3 regions of the Neomicrococcus lactis genome follow, and region 2 is predicted to be linked to each of the others. Evidence: riboswitches for the same ligand, from Rfam matches in the RefSeq annotation. Region 2 holds a riboswitch; each other region holds the start of a gene.
What was found. Region 2 has a riboswitch for S-adenosylmethionine ahead of sfnG (dimethylsulfone monooxygenase SfnG). Riboswitches for the same ligand answer to the same signal wherever they lie in the genome.

Region 1 (5,851 bases), 530 kb from region 2:
TTCGTGCCAGTTCTGCCGACGCGCGATCGCGTGGGCGTTCGCCGGGGACCGTCAGGATCCGTGAAATCGTGGCTCCTGGTTTGCCATCCTCCACTCCCAGAACCACAATCCGGTCGGCGAGCTGGAGGGCTTCGTCGACGTCGTGGGTAACCAGAAGAACCGTTGCCGGGTGAGCTTGGTGAACGGAGAGCAAGAGGTCTTGCATGTTCAAGCGGGTGAGTGCGTCGAGTGCGCCGAAAGGTTCGTCGAGCAAGAGCACGCCGGGACGGCGAGCAAGTGCACGAGCCAAGGAGGTGCGCTGTGCCATGCCGCCGGAAACTTCGCGAGGACGCAAGTGCGAGCTTTCGCCAAGTCCCACGAGCTGCAAGAGACGCTTCACGCGCTCAGCACCTTCAGCCTTCGGGGTTCCCGATGGCAAACCGAGTTCCACGTTCTTAGCCAGGTTTTGCCACGGCAAGAGTCGGGGTTCTTGGAAGGCCACTGCACAACGTGGGTCGATGCCTTTGACGGGTTCGCCGTCAATGAGAATTCGTCCCGAGCTGGGCTGATCCAGTCCGGACGCTGCGCGCAACAACGTGGACTTTCCGGAGCCGGAAGGACCCAGGATTGCCACGATCTCGTGAGGCTGGATGTTTAGGTCGATGTTCCGCAGGACCACCTTGGTATTCCCCGAGACGGCTGGGAAAGAGCGGCCCACGCCCTCAAAGCGCACTCCACTTGCCGACTCACCGCTTGGTGCGTTCTGGCTTGGTGCTGAAGCCTCGGCCACGACATCAGGTGTCGTGAAAGCGCGTACGTCTGTAGTCATTTCTCTCCATCGGTTCTGGCGTTAGCACCGTCCGCGAATCGAAAGGATTCGCTGGGGGTTGCTGCGGCGTCGTCGAGCCAGATCTCTCAGCCACTCATGATGGGTACCGAATAATTGAAAGCCTTGCTGGAAGCCTTCTCCAAATTATGACTCGAAAATTTCACAACATGTCACAATCGTTGCGTCTGATTCGATCGATAGTGAACCCTTGGATCACCCACCGAGCAATTTATTCATCAGGACGCCCTCTTCTGAGGTTCTTTGTGTCCCACTCTCGGAAAGCGACAATCCCTTGAGCACTTCAACTCTCAACGCGACGACCTTCGAAGCGGTCGCGCAAAAGTATCGCCCCATCTTCGAGCGCATCGCCGAAGGCGCGGTAGACCGCGAACTCAACGGCACTCTTCCTCATGAGCAGATTCAGTGGCTGAAGGACGCCGGCTTCACAGCCGCGCGCGTTCCACAAGAATTCGGCGGCGACGGCCTGAACTGGGAAGAGTTCACTGAACTTCTCATTGAACTGGCCGCGGCTGACAGCAACATCCCGCAGGCTCTTCGGTCTCACTGGGCGTTTGTCGAGGAAAATCTCTACCACCACGGCCTGACGCGCAACGGTAAGACGGGCGACCGCACTGAATGGTTCAAGCGCTTTGTTGCCGGCGAGATTGCTGGCAACGCGTGGACGGAACCAGGTCAGGGCGGCGTGGGCACGGTCCTCGACGAGCGTGACGGCCAGCTGGTCCTCAACGGCACCAAGTTCTACACCACCGGCACCATCTTCGCCGAGTGGATCGACGTGCTGGCCAAGCGCCCGGATGGCTCCGATGTATCCGCCTACGTCAGCACCAAGACTCAGGGCATCGAGACTCTCGATGACTGGGACGGCTTCGGACAAAAGGGCACCGGCAGCGGCACCACGATCTTCACGAACGCACCCGTTGACGCGGAAAACGTCTTCGACTTCGAGGTGCGCTTCCCGTACCAGACTGCGCTGTACCAGCACATTTTGTTGATCGCACTGTCCGGCGCGGCTCAGGGAGCGGCCAACGAAGTGGCGAAGCAGGTCCGCGAGCGCAAGCGAGTCTTCGGCCACGGCAATGCAGACACGGTGAGCCAGGATCCGCAGATCCTTCAGGTGGTCGGCGAAGTCAGCGCGAAGGCGTACGTCGCCGCAGCTGCCACCTTGCGCGTGGGCCGCGCTTTGGATCGCGCGTTCAACTCACGCCTCGAAGGCGATGCTGTCGAGAAGGCCGCCAACGTCTCTGTGGAACTCGAGTCCGGCTTGGCTCAGGTTGTCTTGAGCCCACTCGTTACGGAAGCCACCGGCCAGATCTTCAACACGCTCGGCGCATCCTCGACGAGCACCGCTAAGTCGCTGGACCGCTTCTGGCGCAACGCTCGCACCGTCGCCACCCACAACCCTTTCATCTACAAGGCGCGCATCGCCGGTGACTGGGCCGTCAACGGAATGGAACCGCCCACCGTTTGGACCATTGGTGAAGCGGGAATTGACGATAAGCGCCACGGCCAAGCGGCGGCGTCGTAATCAAAAATTTGCAGTGATCATTACAGAATGCGGCCCCCGTATTTCGCGGGGTCGCATTCTGGGTGTGCAATGGAGAAGTACCCATCCAGAGCGGCTGAGAGATCTGGCTCAACGACGCCGCAGCAACCACCTCATCAAGAGGAAGGTGCTACTGCCAGCAACGATGGAGAAGCTCGAACCGCGCCCTGCGTGGGTTCTTCTCGTCGGGAAGGAACCAAAAAATGACTGAAATCGCTCCCCGCCGACACGTACGGTTCAACGCTTTCGACATGAACTGCGTGGTCCACCAGTCCCCAGGATTGTGGCGCCACCCGCAGGATCAGGCCTGGCGTTACAAAGACATCACCTACTGGACCGAACTCGCGAAGCTCTTGGAAAAGGGCAAGTTTGATGGCCTGTTCATCGCTGACGTCCTCGGCACGTATGACGTTTTCAATGGCACCAATGAGGCGCCGTTGTCCTCCGGAGCGCAGGTTCCCGTCAACGATCCGTTCCTCCTGGTTTCCGCGATGGCAGCTGTCACGCAGAACCTCGGCTTCGGCGTCACCGCCGGCACCGCCTACGAGCACCCGTACCCGTTTGCTCGCCGCTTGGCCACGCTCGATCACCTGACCAACGGCCGTGTGGGTTGGAACGTGGTGACTGGTTACTTGCCGTCCGCCGCACGCAACATGGGTCAAGAAGACCAAATGGAGCACGACGAGCGCTACAACCACGCCGACGAATACCTCGAAGTGGTCTACAAGCTGCTCGAAGGTTCGTGGGAAGAGGATGCCGTCCAGCGCAACCGCGAGACCGGCGTCTACACGGATCCGTCCAAGGTGCACCCGATCAACCACGAGGGCAAGTACTTCAAGGTTCCCGGCATCGCCATCACGGAGCCATCTATCCAGCGCACCCCGGTCATCTTCCAGGCAGGCGCATCCTCGCGCGGCATGAAGTTCGCGGCCGAAAACGCTGAGGCGGTCTTCGTGACCTCGCCGACCAAGGAACTCCTGACGAACACCGTCAAGAAGATCCGCGACGCCGCCGAGGCCGCTGGCCGCGACCGCTACGACATCCGCATCTACGCGATGCAGACCATCATCACGGGTCCTGACACGGCTTCCGCGCAGGCGAAGTTTGAGGACTTCAAGCAGTACGTGGATCCGCAGGGCGCGTTGGCTCTCATCTCCGGCTGGATGGGCGTTGACCTCTCCCAGTACGACCTCGACGACAGCATCGGCGCGAACGTGAAGTCCAATGCCATCCAGTCCTCCGTGGAGACCTTCCAGAAGGCCTCCGGCGATGACGGAAACCCATGGACCGTGCGCCAGCTGGCCGAGTGGGTGGGCGTGGGCGGCTTCGGCCCGATTACCGTGGGCTCCGGCGCTGACGTCGCGAAGAAGCTCGTGGAATGGGTCGACGAGACGGACGTGGACGGCTTCAACCTCGCCTACGCCATCACGCCTGGCACCTTCGAGGATGTTGTGGAGTTCGTGGTTCCCGAATTGCAGAAGCTCGGCGCGTACCAAGAGGAATACTTGCCTGGCTCGCTGCGCAACAAGCTCTTCGGCAAGGGCGATCGTCTGCATGCGAACCACAAGGCGGATCAGTTCCGTTTGAAGGTTCCTGCTGACGCATAGTTCGTTAGTGGCTTCTTAGTTCCGGTCCTCCTTTTTGCGTGGGAGGGCCGGAATTTTTTTGAGGACGACGGCGGTGCTCGAGTGAGTGCCCGGCTTGCGGTATGTGCCCCCGACTTGCTCGTTCAAATTTGCTCGTTAAATGGCGGATGGCCGGCACACACTCCGGCCATCCAGTTCCCATTTCTTGCCCGTCACCAAGGGCACTATTAACGTTACGAGGCGTTTTCCTGCTCGGCGATAGCCATTCGTCTAGACTTCAACGATTTGGGGCTTTGGGGCTTAGATTTCCACGCCACGGATGGGAACGGTGACCTCGAGGCGCCAGGTTGTCGCCGTCTGGATGACGTCCAACTTTCCGCCTAGGCTCGAGGTGCGGTCGCTGATGCTTCCCAAACCTAGGCCAGCATTTGCGTTCTTGGCGTTCGACGATCCGTTGCCATTGGTTGCTGGGGCCTTCTGGTTCTGGATCCGGAGGATCACGTTGCCCTCAACGGTGTCCACGCAAATGGAGCAGTCGCTCGACGGGGTGGCGTGTTTCAGGATGTTCGTGGTGGCTTCTTTGAGGATGCGGTGCATCGCCACCTGAATGCGACGGGGGAGCTCGTCAATGTCGCCATTGATGTTCTCCGTGACGCTGAAGCCGATGGACTCCAACTGCCGTGACGCTTGATCGATGCTTCGACGAAGGGTCAGCGTCGATGCGCCGGCGGCAGCTCCACCCTCTTCGGCGGACAGGCTCTTGTCTGAGAGGTGTGCTTCTTCGGAGGACTTTAGAACGTTCAGCAGCAGGCGCAGGTCCTGGAGGGTGTTGCGGGCCGACTGGCCAATGACTTCCAGAGACTCGGATGCGAGCTTGGGGTTCTTCGCAAAGGATGCCGCTTGAGCTTGCATGGCGATGATCGTGATGTCGTGGGCCACGATGTCATGGAGGTCTCTCGCGATTGAAAGACGCTCGGCTGCGCTTGCTTCTAGCTGCAGAGTGCGCATCTCTTCGATCTCGGCAATATGCCGCGCTTGAGCTCGCCAACTACGGCGAATAAGGGTGCCGATCAGTGCGCCAACGCCCAAAAGCGGAATGCTGAAGTACAGAATCGGTCGGTCGTTGGGCCACATGAACCACAGTGAAACGGACCAGAGAATCCACGCTGCGACGAAGGCCGCAATGAAGACCCGGTTTGCCGTTGCCACCACGACGGCAAAGATCAATGGGGTCACGATGATCGCGTAGCCGTATTCGTGAACTGGTAGTGACAAGGCCAGGCCGGCGATAGAAATGACGCCAGCGATGGTCGATCGAATCCACAGGAAGCCCGTCGCCGCCAAGTAAATCAAAGCAACGTTGGCTACGTTTGCTGCTCGGTTTCGAACATCGGCGTTTTGCTCGATGAAAAGAGAGAGCACGTCAGTCGCCGCGTAGGCCATAACAATGATCGACACAATTGCGAGCGTGAACTTATCAGCTTTTCGCGCGCCGAAAAGGCCCGAAATCCATATCGAAAAGATCCCGGGTTTCTGAGGAGTGCTGCTGGCGCTGTTCACAGGTACGACTCTACGTAAATCCGCCATCTGACGCGGGATCAAATGCGTGGACTTACGCAGAGTCGTAATTCCAGCCTCGAATGGCATTCTGGCGAAGGTGTGTGCGTCACCGGATTGCAGCCGAGGTCAGCAAGTGAATGAGAAGTCTTGAGGTTTAGCGTGGGCACCATGCGCCGTAGGTGCGGCAGAACCAAGCGCCCAAATCGGACGAGAATCCGGTTGTAGTAACTACATCAGAGGAAGTAGGCGCAGTCGCGGCGCTTGCTGAAACAGGCATTGCGAAGGCGGAAAGAGCGATGATGGCAACGGCGGTGAAGCGGGAAATGGTTTTCA
Region 2 (5,851 bases):
TCACGATGCCCACCATGGTGAGCGTTTCGCCCAGGGCCGGAATCAACAGTCCAGGCAGGTCGCTCAAAGCGGTATCCGAGAGCGCGCTCGCAGGACGCAGGGCGGGAAGCCCCGCGAGAATCAAGTGTGTAGTGGTTGCTACGCCCACAGCGCGGCCTCCTTCTGTGCTGAGTTTTGAACTGACGAAATTGAGATGGATTCGCGGGACACATTGGGCAGAGATGCGCGCAGTCCGTGGCGGGCAAATGCGTCCTTGACGATCGCATCGTTTTCGTTGGAAACGCCGACCGTCGCGTTGCCCGTGCTGACGCCATCGATGCTCTGAATGGTGGCGGCCAACAATGCTGCTGGTTCGCCAAGCTCCGATGACACTCGCTGGAGCCAGTCGGCCGGGACGTCACGAGAGTCGTAGGTGACGACCCAGGAACGAGTTCCGGGAAGCGGCGCCGAAGGATTCAAGTTCGGCTGGAGCGCACGGCCCAGCGCGGATTCGTGGTTGGTCAGCAAGTCCACGAGGCGGCCCTGTTCGATAATCCGGCCGTGATCCAAACGCGCAGCCGAATCAGCGACCTGCAGAACGGTGTCCATCTCGTGGGTAATGAAGACGACCGCGAGATTGAGGTCATCGCGTAGCTCTCGCAGCAACTGGACGACGGAGCGCGTCGTCTCGGGATCGAGTCCCGAGGTGGCCTCATCTGAGAGCAGTACGGACGGACGCAGTGCCAAAGCGCGGGCAATACCCACGCGCTGACGCTGACCGCCGGAGAGTTCGAACGGGTAGTGATTGGCGCGGTGGGAGAGTCCCACGCGCTCGATCAGTTCGTTGACGCGCGAGTTGGTTTCGGCTTTCGTCACGCCCAAGTACTCGAGCGGCAACGCGATGTTCTCCGCCACCGTCTTGCGCGAAAGCAAGCTGGCTGACTGGAACACCGTTCCAATACGACGGCGGGCTACCCGCAGTTTGCTCTCGGGCAGTCCGGAGAGCTCTTCGCCGTTGACGATGACCTGCCCGGACGTAGGACGCTCGAGCAAGTTGATGCATTGCGCCAGCGTGCTCTTGCCGGCGCCGGAGGGACCGACCACAGCCAAGATTTCGCCCGCTTGCACTTCGATATCGAGCTTGTCGAGCACGGTCACAGCATCTGGACCCTGGCCATAGACCTTGGTGAGTTGATGAAGACTAATCATGGTGGGAGCTTTCGGTTGAACCGGAAAATGGGCGCACTGAAGGAAGAGGCGTTGTTTGGGGTGAAAGAGGGTACGACTGACCGCAGCCCGAGCCCTAGGAGCCGAGCTGCGGCGTCGTACTCAGTAAATATTCGGAAGCGAAACCCGCGTTAGGCGGAAGCACCCTCGAAAGAGGTTTCCGGAAGAAGGCTGGTGTTGAGTTCCTTGCCGTTCTTGCGGGCGAGGTCAGCTTCGAGTTCGCGGACGATCGGGAGGACGTCGCGGCCGAATGCCTCGACCTCTTCCTGGAAGTGCAGGTACGCGGTGAGGATGAGGTTTACGCCGATCTTCTTTAAGTCGACGATGCGCTCTGCGATCTGCTCAGGGGTGCCGATGAGGCCGGTGCGGAAGCCGTCGTTGTACTGGATGAGATCCTCGTACGTGGAGTCTTCCCACATGCCCTTGCCGTCCTTGGTGGACTGGCCGGCTTCCTTGACCGCCGAGGCGAAGCCGTCCACGGCTGGGCGGTGTGCCTTTGCCACGATCTCGCGCAGCGTGTCCTTGGCTTCTTGTTCCGAATCGCGAGCGATCACGAATCCGTTGATGCCAAAGCGTGGCTTGACCGGGGCGGTTCGCTTGCCCGAATTCGCGGCAGCGGTGACGCCGGCGATGTTCTCGCGGAAGCCCTCGAACGTGCGGCCGTTGGAGAAGTACCAGTCGGCGGTGCGGCCAGCGGCAGCCTGAGCAGCCGTGGAATTTCCGCCGAAGAAGATGTCTGGATGTGCGCGGCCTGGAATCTCGAGCGGCGCAGGGGAGAGCGTGAAGTCCTTGATGTTGTAGTACTTGCCGCTGAAGGAGAAGTCCTTCTCGGTCAGCAAGCCACGAAGGACGGTGATGAATTCTTCCGTGCGGACGTAGCGCTCGTCGTGCTCGAGCCATGGCAGACCGAAGTTGGTGAATTCGTCCTTGAGCCAACCTGAGACGATGTTTACGGCTGCACGGCCGTTGGAGATGTGGTCAGCCGTGATGAGCCACTTGGCGAGAACGCCTGGGTGCCACATGCCGGGGTGAACGGCGGCGATGATCTTGAGGCGCTCAGTTGCGCCGAGCAAACCGAGCGTGAATGCGGTTGCTTCGTGCTGCTTGTCCGCGCCGTAGCTGGCGGTGTAGCGGGTCTGGGAGAGCGCGTATTCGAAGCCCGAATTTTCTGCGATGCGCGCGAGCTTCTTGTTGTATTCAAAGTCCCAGCTGGTGCGCTGTTCAATGGTGGAAATGACCAGACCACCGGACACGTTCGGTACCCAGTACGCGAACTTCAGCGGGGTCTCGAGGTCAGCTTCAGGGGTGACATTGATTGAGCTCATGGTTGATTCCTTGGTGGGGCAATATTCGTGAGGAATCCCGTACAACGGTGAGCGTGCACAGCTAGCGATGACACGTCCACGAAAGCGTGAGCTTTCTCCATCGTTTCTGGCGGTAGCACTGACCCGGCATGATCCGGGAGTTGCTGCGGCGTCATAGAACCAGATCTCTCGGCCGCTCGGGATGGTGAAATAATTTGAACACAAAAATCCCCCATATCAAAGAATGTTCGCGCGTTTGTGACAAAGAGTGTCGTCATTCGCAGAATATTCGAAATGCTGGAATCTGATGCTGGATTATTCGGACCCCCTGCAGCGACCGTCGAGATGTAACTGGAGACAGCGAGGTGCCGTGAGTGGCCGCACCCCAACCCGGTCACTCACGGCATGAACTCTATGCAGTTATCTAGAGCGTGTTTGCTTCTGTTGAAGCGTCTTGTGCTGAGCGGCACTGCCGCTCAGCCGACGTACTACTCAGCGGCTAGCGTCCAGGATCCGTCGCTCTTCACGATGATCACGGACGGTCCACCGGACATCGGAACGGTGCCTTTGTAGTTGCCGATCTCGTTGACGAGCAAGCCCATGTTGAAGAGCTCGTCGTTCTCCTCGTAGACCACGAAGTTGCTCTTGCCCTTATTCGTCAGTGTGAGCATGGAGGCGTCGCCGTCGTACAGCATGACCTGGTCGCCGGAACCCTTAGATGCGAACGGCTTGGCGTTGGCCAGTGGTTCGATGGTGATGGTCCACGCACCGGACGCCTTGATCTGAACGTTCTTGACTTCCTGGAACGCGTTCACACCGAGTGCCGTGGTGCCTTTGTAGGAGCCAATCTCGTTGACCAGCAGATCCACGGATTCGTTCGATTCGTCCAAACCGATAATGGCGAAGTTTCCTGCGCCGTTATGCGTGGACGTGACCATGGCATTCGTGACGCCAGCGGGCAGCTTGACGATGGAATCGCCCGTGCCCTTCTTCGAGATGGTCTCGAACTCGCCGAACTTGCCGGCGGCCCACGCAGATGCACCGCTGGCCTGCGGTTCTTCGGCGGCTTGCTTAGTCTCTGCCGCAGCGGTGGTCTCGGCAGCAGCGGTCGTTTCTGCGGCAGCCGTGGCTTCAGTTACTTCCGCGGCAGCCGGGACGGCATTCTCGGAGGACGACGACGCTGCTGTAGCTGGCGCCGTCGTACTGGAAGAAGAACCAGCGGAACCAAAGTTCGAGGTAACTCCGCCGCTCATGTTCTGCTGGCCCGTAATCATGCCGAAGACCAGGACAATAGCGCTGACAATCCACGCGATCTTTTTGTGCTTGTCATAGCCCTCGAGCGGGCGGCGGTACTTATCCTTTGTGGCGCCGGCAAGGGTCATGACCAAGTCAACGAGGTACCAAATGCCCAAACCGCCAAAGGTGAACAGCTTGGCCAGGCCCGTTCCGATCTTGCCAAGGTAGAAGCGGTCGGCACCCAAGAAACCGATGATCAAAGACAGCAGCCACGTCACGATGAATGACTTGTCAGAGGTCTGCGCCTGCACAGGCGAGTTGTAGTTGTACGGCGAGTTAGCCGCGAACTGGTTGTTCGCAGCGTACTGATCGCTCGAGGCATACTGCGGGTTGGAAACCGGCGCGTACGGGGACGGCTGGTTCTCCGGGGTATCCGGCACCTGAGGGCCGGCGGGGAGCGAAGTGTTAGACACTTGATCCTCCTTCTTGAGAGATATGAAAAGGGAAGCGTGGCTTCGAGAGTTCAGTGATCTGAGTGATCTCTGTGCTCTTTCGGTCACAGTGAAAGATTCCCCGATGCCTCTGACACTTAGAACTTATGCTGTGTTCCGGAATCGCGAAACGCCTGAAAATGTTCACGCACAGGCGCCGCTGCACTGGTAATTTGCACCACTTTTTCCCCGGAGACCTTAGATACGGTGAAGGATTTGGTGCTGTTTGGGAGAATGGATAGGTGACTTTAACCGCCGATCAATCCGCCAGCGCCACCCGACTCGAGCTTCCACCATTGAAATTGGGGAAGCTCACTGTTGACGTGCCCGTGGTCTTGGCGCCGATGGCGGGCATTACTAACAAGGCGTATCGCCGGTTGTGCCGCGAATACGGCGGCGGTCTGTACGTCACTGAGATGGTGACGAGCCGCGCCTTGGTGGAGCGGAACAAGACCTCGTTCCGGATCATTTCTCACGACGATGATGAGAAGGTCCGTTCTGTACAGCTTTATGGCGTGGATCCGAAGACCGTGGGTGCCGCCGTGCGACTGCTCGTGGAAGAAGACCGCGCCGACCACATCGACTTAAACTTTGGTTGCCCCGTTCCGAAGGTGACCCGCAAGGGCGGCGGATCCGCGCTGCCGTGGAAGACGAATCTGTTCACGTCCATCATCAAGTCTGCAACGGAGGAAGCCGCCAAGGGCGAAATTCCGTTGACCATCAAGATGCGCAAGGGCATTGATGAAGATCACTTGACGTACCTCGAGGCTGGCCGAATTGCGCGCGATCACGGCGTCGCTGCTGTTGCTTTGCATGGTCGTACGGCAAATCAGTTCTATTCCGGCACCGCTGACTGGTCCGCGATTGCCGCTCTTCGCGAAGCTTTGCCGGACATGCCGGTGCTTGGAAACGGCGACATTTGGAGCGCCGAGGACGCCGTCCGCATGGTGCGGGAAACCGGCGTAGACGGCGTGGTCATTGGCCGTGGCTGCCAGGGACGTCCATGGTTGTTTGGTGATTTGCAAGCTGCCTTTGAAGGCCGCGATGATCGCTACACGCCGGGCCTCGCGAAGGTCGCCGAGACGTTCTACCGTCACGCCGAATTGTTGGTGGACTACTTCGGTGACGAGCTTCAGGCACTGCGCGACATTCGCAAGCACGTGGCCTGGTACTTCAAGGGTTACCAAGTCGGCGGCGATTTGCGCGCGGCTTTGGCTACCGTGCCGAGCCTCGAGGTGTTGCGGGGGCTCTTGAGCCAGCTGGATCCAGAAGCTCCGTACCCGGGCAAGGACGCCGAAGGTCCACGCGGCCGTGCTGGCACTCCAAAGCGCCCCGCACTGCCGGATGGCTGGTTGAATTCTCGCGAGCTGGATGAGAACCACCGCGCCATGATTTCCGCTGCCGAGCTCGACGTTTCGGGCGGTTAGTCAGTGCCCATGAGAACTGACCCCCGCTTCATACCGGGCTACACCGCGGCCGATGAAGAGCGCTGGGTGGAAGAGCCGCCAAAGAAGGCATATCGGACTTCCTTCGAGCGCGACCGTGCCCGAGTTTTGCACTCATCAGCCTTGCGCCGACTGGGCGCCAAGACTCAGGTAGTGGCGCCTTACAGCG
Region 3 (5,851 bases), 850 kb from region 2:
GCCGGTCAGGCCGTCGCCCTTGTGTCCATTGGCCTCGATCTCGTCAACGGTGGCTTCCATGATGTCGCGCAGAGCCACATAGTCTTCCGCGGTTTCACGTTCAGAGACCGCGTAAATCTCCGCCTGAGCGGCGTTGACGACCTCCTCAACCTCGCCGCCCTGTGCATAACCCATGTTCACGATGCGAGTGCCGGCCTCCACCAGACGGCGAAGCACTGCGCGCTCGTGGACAATCTCGGCGTAGTAGCCGGCGTTGGCAGCCGTAGGAACGGACTGGATAAGCGTGTGAAGGTAGCCAGGTCCGCCGACACGGCCGATCTCGCCGCGCTTCGTGAGCTCATCGGCGACCGTCACGGCGTCAGCTGGTTCACCCTTGCCATAGAGGTCAAGGATGGCCTCAAAAATGGCTTCGTGGTTGGGGCGGTAGAAGTCAGGCCCGCGAAGTACTTCGATGCAGTCGGCGATCGCGTCCTTCGAGAGCATCATGCCGCCCAACACGCTCTGCTCAGCGACCATGTCTTGCGGCGGTGTGCGCGCAAACTGCTGATCGCCAGAACGTGATCCTTGGTCCAGATGCTGAACGGCCACGAACCCTCCTCAGGTCATTACTATGAATCCGCGCGAATTCGCGGCGGCAAAAAAGCCTCGCTCTCTGCCTTTCGCTCCCATTCTTTCTACTGCCACCGACACTTAGGAAAGGGGGTTCGAAGGGGTGTGAAAAATGCTCACGAAGCAATAGAGCTCAAGCAACCATAGTCCCCTATTTCGCGGTACTCAAACGAGTTATCCACAGGCCATGTGTATAACTGACGTCTTCATCCACGACCTGTGTGTATAACTTGGGGATATCCACTCGATCCTCAACTTGTTTCTCCACACTAACAGGCGCTGACTAGGCATAATGCATTTTTGCGCTTGTGGATCCAAAAAGCTTTTCCACAAACCCTCAGGTAGTGCTTGCAGGTTAGCTGGGTCATATCACACCCGGATACTTGAATATTTGGTGATATGCACACAAGTTATCCACAGACCAAGGGTAGTTGTGCACAGACACGCGCGGTCGGTGACTTTTAACTTGACGGAATAGCGAAGTACATGTTCTAGGCACCGCATCTGAACAATGTTCACATCGCGTGGCGCTGACCAGTGTGCATATAGCCCGAGACATTCGAAGCCGCGCGCTTTAGATTGGTTCCATGGCCGAGAACAAGACTCAACCCACCAACGTCGACCCTCGAGAGTTCATTTCAGCAGTGGAGCACCCAACGCGCCGCGCAGATGCCGAAGTGCTGCTGGAGCTCATGGAGGAGATCACCGGCAAGCCTGCGGTGATGTGGGGTCCTAGCATTGTGGGGTTCGACGAATACTTTTACCACTACGAAAGTGGGCACAAAGGAACGGCACCCATCGTCGGCTTCTCGCCCCGTAAAGCCAGTTTGTCTCTCTACGGACTCGGCAACGCACCAGAAGCCTCCGAGCTGCTCTCGAAACTAGGCAAGCACAAGGCCAGCGTGGGGTGTGTGTACGTCAACAAGCTCGCTGACGTAGATGTAGACGTCCTGAAAGAACTAATCGCTCTAGGGCACCGTTACGGCGTGAACGTCTTGGATCAGTCCAACGAGAAGTAGGCCCGCTTAGACGAGCGCGTTGTCCTTGAGGGTACGGAACGCAGAGCCGTGGAAGACCAGCGGTTCGTTAGCGTCTCCGTGCGTCTCGTGACCGTGAACGCGCAACAGGACTACCTGGTGGTCGCCGGCGGGGAATTCGGACTCTACGGAGCAATCCAGCCACAAAGCTGCGTCCTCTAGGAACAATGCTCCCTCGTCTGTGGAGGCGAGGTTGAGTCCGGCAAAGCGGTCGCCATCGCGCGAAGCGATCTGGCGGCAGACGCCTTCATGCTTTTCGCCCAGGATAGAGACGCCGATGCGCTGTGCGCCGCGAACAATCGGCCACGTGCGGGAAGAGTTCTGCACGGCGAACATCACGAGTGGTGGCTCAAGCGAGACGCCCACCGTGAAGGAAGAAGCGACAATTCCCTGAGGCTGTCCGTTCACGATGGCGCACAAAGCGGCCACACCGGAGGGGAAGCGAGAGAAGGCCTGTCGCAGGGACTGGGCACCCACATCATGCGAGATGGTGCCGTTCCCCGTGGTCTGTGAGGAGTGCTCGACGCTGGCGGTCATGTTGATCCTTACGTGACTCGTCCGCAGTCCGACTTTCGGATGCAGTACTTGCGAAGCGGGGTCTTCTCCCGAACGCCGAATCATCACCTGGAGCACCCCACTACTACCAGAGGGTTGCCGGTCAACCAGCCAGGGCTTGTCATTGACTCTCTTGATTCTGAAGTCCACGTTAGAGCGGATTCGATCACCGCGTCAAAAGTCCACGAAATATTTCGAAAGACTCGCAGTCCATCACTTGACATCAAACAGTCAATGCAAAAATAAGGATTCCGCCGAATATTCCGCCGATCGATGGCGTGAAAAGGACCGGAGGTAGGCGGTACAAGGGTGAAATTGAGCAGTTAAAGCAAAAGAGCCGCACCCCGAAGGGAACGGCTCTTTCGACCAATCAGCTTGTCAGCTCGAGGTTACTTGCCCTTTGCGGCAACAACCTGAACTTCAAATGCAGCCAAAACGTCTTCGTGCAAGCGAGCGGTCACGTTGTGGTGACCAACAGACTTGATGGCGTCCTGGATCTCGATCGAGCGGCGGTCGAGGGAGCCGAGGCCGGCTTCTTCGATTGCAGCTGCGATGTCAGCAGGCTTGACGGTGCCGAACAAACGTCCGGTGTCGCCAGCCTTGACTGCGAGACGGATGGTGGTGGACTTGAGCTTTGCAGCCAAAGCCTGTGCATCCTCGAGGTTTGCAATGGCCTTTGCAGCGCGAGCAGCGTTGAGAGCCTCAACGTGCTTTTCAGCGCCCTTGGTCCAAAGCGTTGCGAATCCGCGTGGGAGGAGGTAGTTACGGGCGTAGCCGTTCTTTACTTCCACCACATCGCCTGGGGTGCCCAGACCGGTAACTTCGTGAGTCAAAATGAGCTTTGCCATGTTTGTTTTCCTTCCTTAGCCGCGGCCAGCGCCGGAGTAAGGCAACAAGGCGACTTCACGAGCGTTCTTGATTGCCTGAGCAATCTTGCGCTGTTCCTGAACGGAAACGCCGGTCACACGACGAGCACGGATCTTTCCGCGATCGGAGATGAACTTACGCAGCAAAGCTACGTCCTTGTAGTCGATGACCGTCACGTCGGCGGCCTTCAGTGGATTCGACTTTGGTTTGGGCTTACGGAGTTCAGCCTTAGCCATCGTGGAGCTCCTTTTCTGTTGGAGCCCGCAGATCAATCTGCGGGATGGTGAATGTTTTTGTTGAGTAGAAGATCAAGCGGGCGTTTAGAACGGTGGTTCGTCGCTACCCATGTCATTGCCCCAACCATCCGAAGAGGATGATGCGGAGCTTTCCCATGGGTTGTCGTTCTGGCGCTGCGGTGCGGAGTTTCCTCCCCAGCTTCCGCCGGAGTTGCCTCCGCCGAATCCGCCAGCGTTTCCACCACCGGCATTGCCGCCACCAAAGTTGCCGCCGCCACCGCCGGAGCGCTGCGCACGGGTTACCTTTGCCGAAGCGAAACGAAGCGATGGGCCGATTTCCTCGACCTCAAGCTCCATCACGGTGCGACGTTCGCCCTCTTTAGTTTCGTACGAACGGGACTTCAGGCGACCCTGAGCGATGACACGCATGCCCTTCGTGAGCGTCTCAGCTACGTTTTCAGCAGCTTCGCGCCACACAGACGCGCGGAGGAACAGCGCTTCGCCGTCCTTCCACTCGTTGGACTGGCGATCAAAGGTCCGAGGCGTCGATGCGATCGTAAAGTTCGCAACGGCGGATCCGGACGGGGTGAATCGAAGTTCGGGATCGGAAGTCAAATTTCCGATCACAGTGATAACTGTCTCGCCTGCCATGGTTCCCCTTCAGTAGTGTTCGTACGCGGTATCCGCGAGATTACTCTGCGGAAACCTTCTGATCTTCCGGACGAATGATCTTGGTACGCATGATCTGTTCAGACAAAGAAAGCTGACGGTCGAGTTCGGCCGACGTCGTAGGCTCTGCCGTGAAGTTAACGACTACGTAGATCGCTTCAGACTTCTTCTGGATTTCGTATGCCAAGCGGCGACGTCCCCAGATATCAACATTGTCAACGGTTCCGCCTTCGTTGGTAACAACTTCGAGGAACTTGTTGATGGTTGGTTCAACGGTGCGCTCGTCGACCTCTGGGTCGATCAGCACCATCAATTCATAAGCACGCATGTGAACCCACCTCCTTTGGACTTAACGGTCACGGTCTTTCCGCAACAGGAGGTTCTTCGCGTTGGTGCTTGCAACCCCAAAAGGACATGCGGGTGCAAACAACCTCAGCTATCTTACCGGAATTTCTTCACTAACCATAACGACGGCGATGCTCAGCACCGCGCGCAGCCTGAGGTTATTGAGGACAAGACCGGGGCGACCCACTGCCTACTTTGAATTGTGGGTGAAGAACTCTTGAGCGATGCGTGCAAGGCCGTACAGATCCTCGACGTGCGCCATTTCTCGCGCGGAGTGCATCGAGAGCAGCGGAACACCCACGTCAAGGGTGCGAATACCCAGTCGGGTGGCCGTGATGGGGCCAATCGTGGAGCCACACGGCATGGCGTTGTTGGACACGAACTCTTGGTACGGAGCATCGGCTTGAGCACACCACTGCGTCCAGGCTGCTGCACCCACGGCGTCCGTTGCGTAGCGCTGGTTGGCGTTGATCTTGAGCAACGGACCCTTGCCGGCTAGCGGCTGGTTCGCGGGATCATGGCGCTCGGGGTAGTTCGGGTGGATCGCGTGGCCCGCATCAGAAGACAAGCAGATCGAATCAGCGATGGCGCGGTAGCTATCTTCCGTGGAACCACCCAACGAGAAGCCAATGCGGCGCACCACTTCCTCGAGGAACGGGCCAGCAGCGCCCGAACGGGATGCGGAGCCAATTTCCTCGTGATCAAAAGCTGCGAGCATCGGAATCTGAGAGAGCGACTCGTCGGCAACACTCTGAAGCGCCACGAGGGAAGCGTGCACGGAGCTCAGGTTGTCCAAGCGTGCGGAAGCTAAGAATTCGGACGTGGCACCAAAGAGAGCTGGTGCCTGCGCGTCGCAAGCTACGACGTCGTACCCGCCAATAGTGAGCGGATCAATCCCGGCAGCCTCCGCCAAGACCGCCAGCAAGTCCTGCTCATCCGCGCGGCCGGTGCCCCAGATCGGGTTCATGTGGCGCTGCGGATCCAGCTTGAGGCCCTCGTTGACGCCGCGATCCAAGTGGATGGCCAGCTGCGGGAAGCGCAAAAGCGGGGCCGTGCGCGTGAGGACTTCGGTGCCGTCATGCGTGACGATGCGGCCAGCGAGGACCAGCTCGCGGTCCAGCCACGAGTTCAAGAGCGGTCCGCCGTACACCTCCACGCCAGCCTGCAACCAACCGAAGGAGCTCGTGGTGGGCTTGGGCTTGAGCTTGAAGGACGGCGAATCCGTATGGGATCCCAAGATGCGGAAGCCCGTTGCCGCCGTGACACCTTGCGGAATTACGAACGCGATCACGGCGCCGTCGCGCTGCACGTAGTACTTTCCGGCGTTCAGACTCCAGGCTTCGGTCTCGATGAGCGGGCTGAAGCCAGACTCCGTCAGTCGACGCACCGCTTCCGCTACCGCGTGGAAGCTCGAAGGTGATGCGGTGACGAATTCGCCCAAGTCAAGAGCGTGCTGTTGAGCTGGAGTGGGCGAGTTCAAGGGGGACGGACTACTCTGCATGCTTCGAGCCTAACAACTCATTCTTCGCGAGC

Region 1: linked by a shared signal. The riboswitch ahead of BKA12_RS08470 (LLM class flavin-dependent oxidoreductase) and the one ahead of sfnG (dimethylsulfone monooxygenase SfnG) in region 2 are both predicted to bind S-adenosylmethionine.
Region 3: linked by a shared signal. The riboswitch ahead of BKA12_RS09920 (flavin reductase family protein) and the one ahead of sfnG (dimethylsulfone monooxygenase SfnG) in region 2 are both predicted to bind S-adenosylmethionine.

Annotation. Positions count from the first base shown of each region.
Region 1 is NZ_JACHBL010000001.1:1,871,726-1,877,576, reverse strand. Features, by position in the region: gene BKA12_RS08480 (ABC transporter ATP-binding protein) at 1-808, opposite strand, end outside; SAM riboswitch class I at 812-914, opposite strand; gene BKA12_RS08475 (acyl-CoA dehydrogenase family protein) at 1,101-2,354, shown strand; SAM riboswitch class I at 2,433-2,524, shown strand; gene BKA12_RS08470 (LLM class flavin-dependent oxidoreductase) at 2,576-3,979, shown strand; gene BKA12_RS12645 (histidine kinase) at 4,259-5,416, opposite strand; gene BKA12_RS08460 (hypothetical protein) at 5,673-5,851, opposite strand, start outside.
Region 2 is NZ_JACHBL010000001.1:1,341,710-1,347,560, reverse strand. Features, by position in the region: gene BKA12_RS06150 (methionine ABC transporter permease) at 1-148, opposite strand, end outside; gene BKA12_RS06145 (methionine ABC transporter ATP-binding protein) at 139-1,188, opposite strand; gene sfnG (dimethylsulfone monooxygenase SfnG) at 1,338-2,531, opposite strand; SAM riboswitch class I at 2,626-2,719, opposite strand; gene BKA12_RS06135 (TM2 domain-containing protein) at 2,999-4,219, opposite strand; gene dusB (tRNA dihydrouridine synthase DusB) at 4,480-5,664, shown strand; gene BKA12_RS06125 (deoxyguanosinetriphosphate triphosphohydrolase) at 5,674-5,851, shown strand, end outside.
Region 3 is NZ_JACHBL010000001.1:2,192,471-2,198,321, reverse strand. Features, by position in the region: gene dnaB (replicative DNA helicase) at 1-588, opposite strand, end outside; gene BKA12_RS09925 (DUF1801 domain-containing protein) at 1,197-1,628, shown strand; gene BKA12_RS09920 (flavin reductase family protein) at 1,635-2,183, opposite strand; SAM riboswitch class IV at 2,223-2,340, opposite strand; gene rplI (50S ribosomal protein L9) at 2,591-3,049, opposite strand; gene rpsR (30S ribosomal protein S18) at 3,065-3,304, opposite strand; gene BKA12_RS09905 (single-stranded DNA-binding protein) at 3,389-3,955, opposite strand; gene rpsF (30S ribosomal protein S6) at 3,996-4,301, opposite strand; gene BKA12_RS09895 (M18 family aminopeptidase) at 4,509-5,819, opposite strand; gene BKA12_RS09890 (response regulator) at 5,837-5,851, opposite strand, start outside.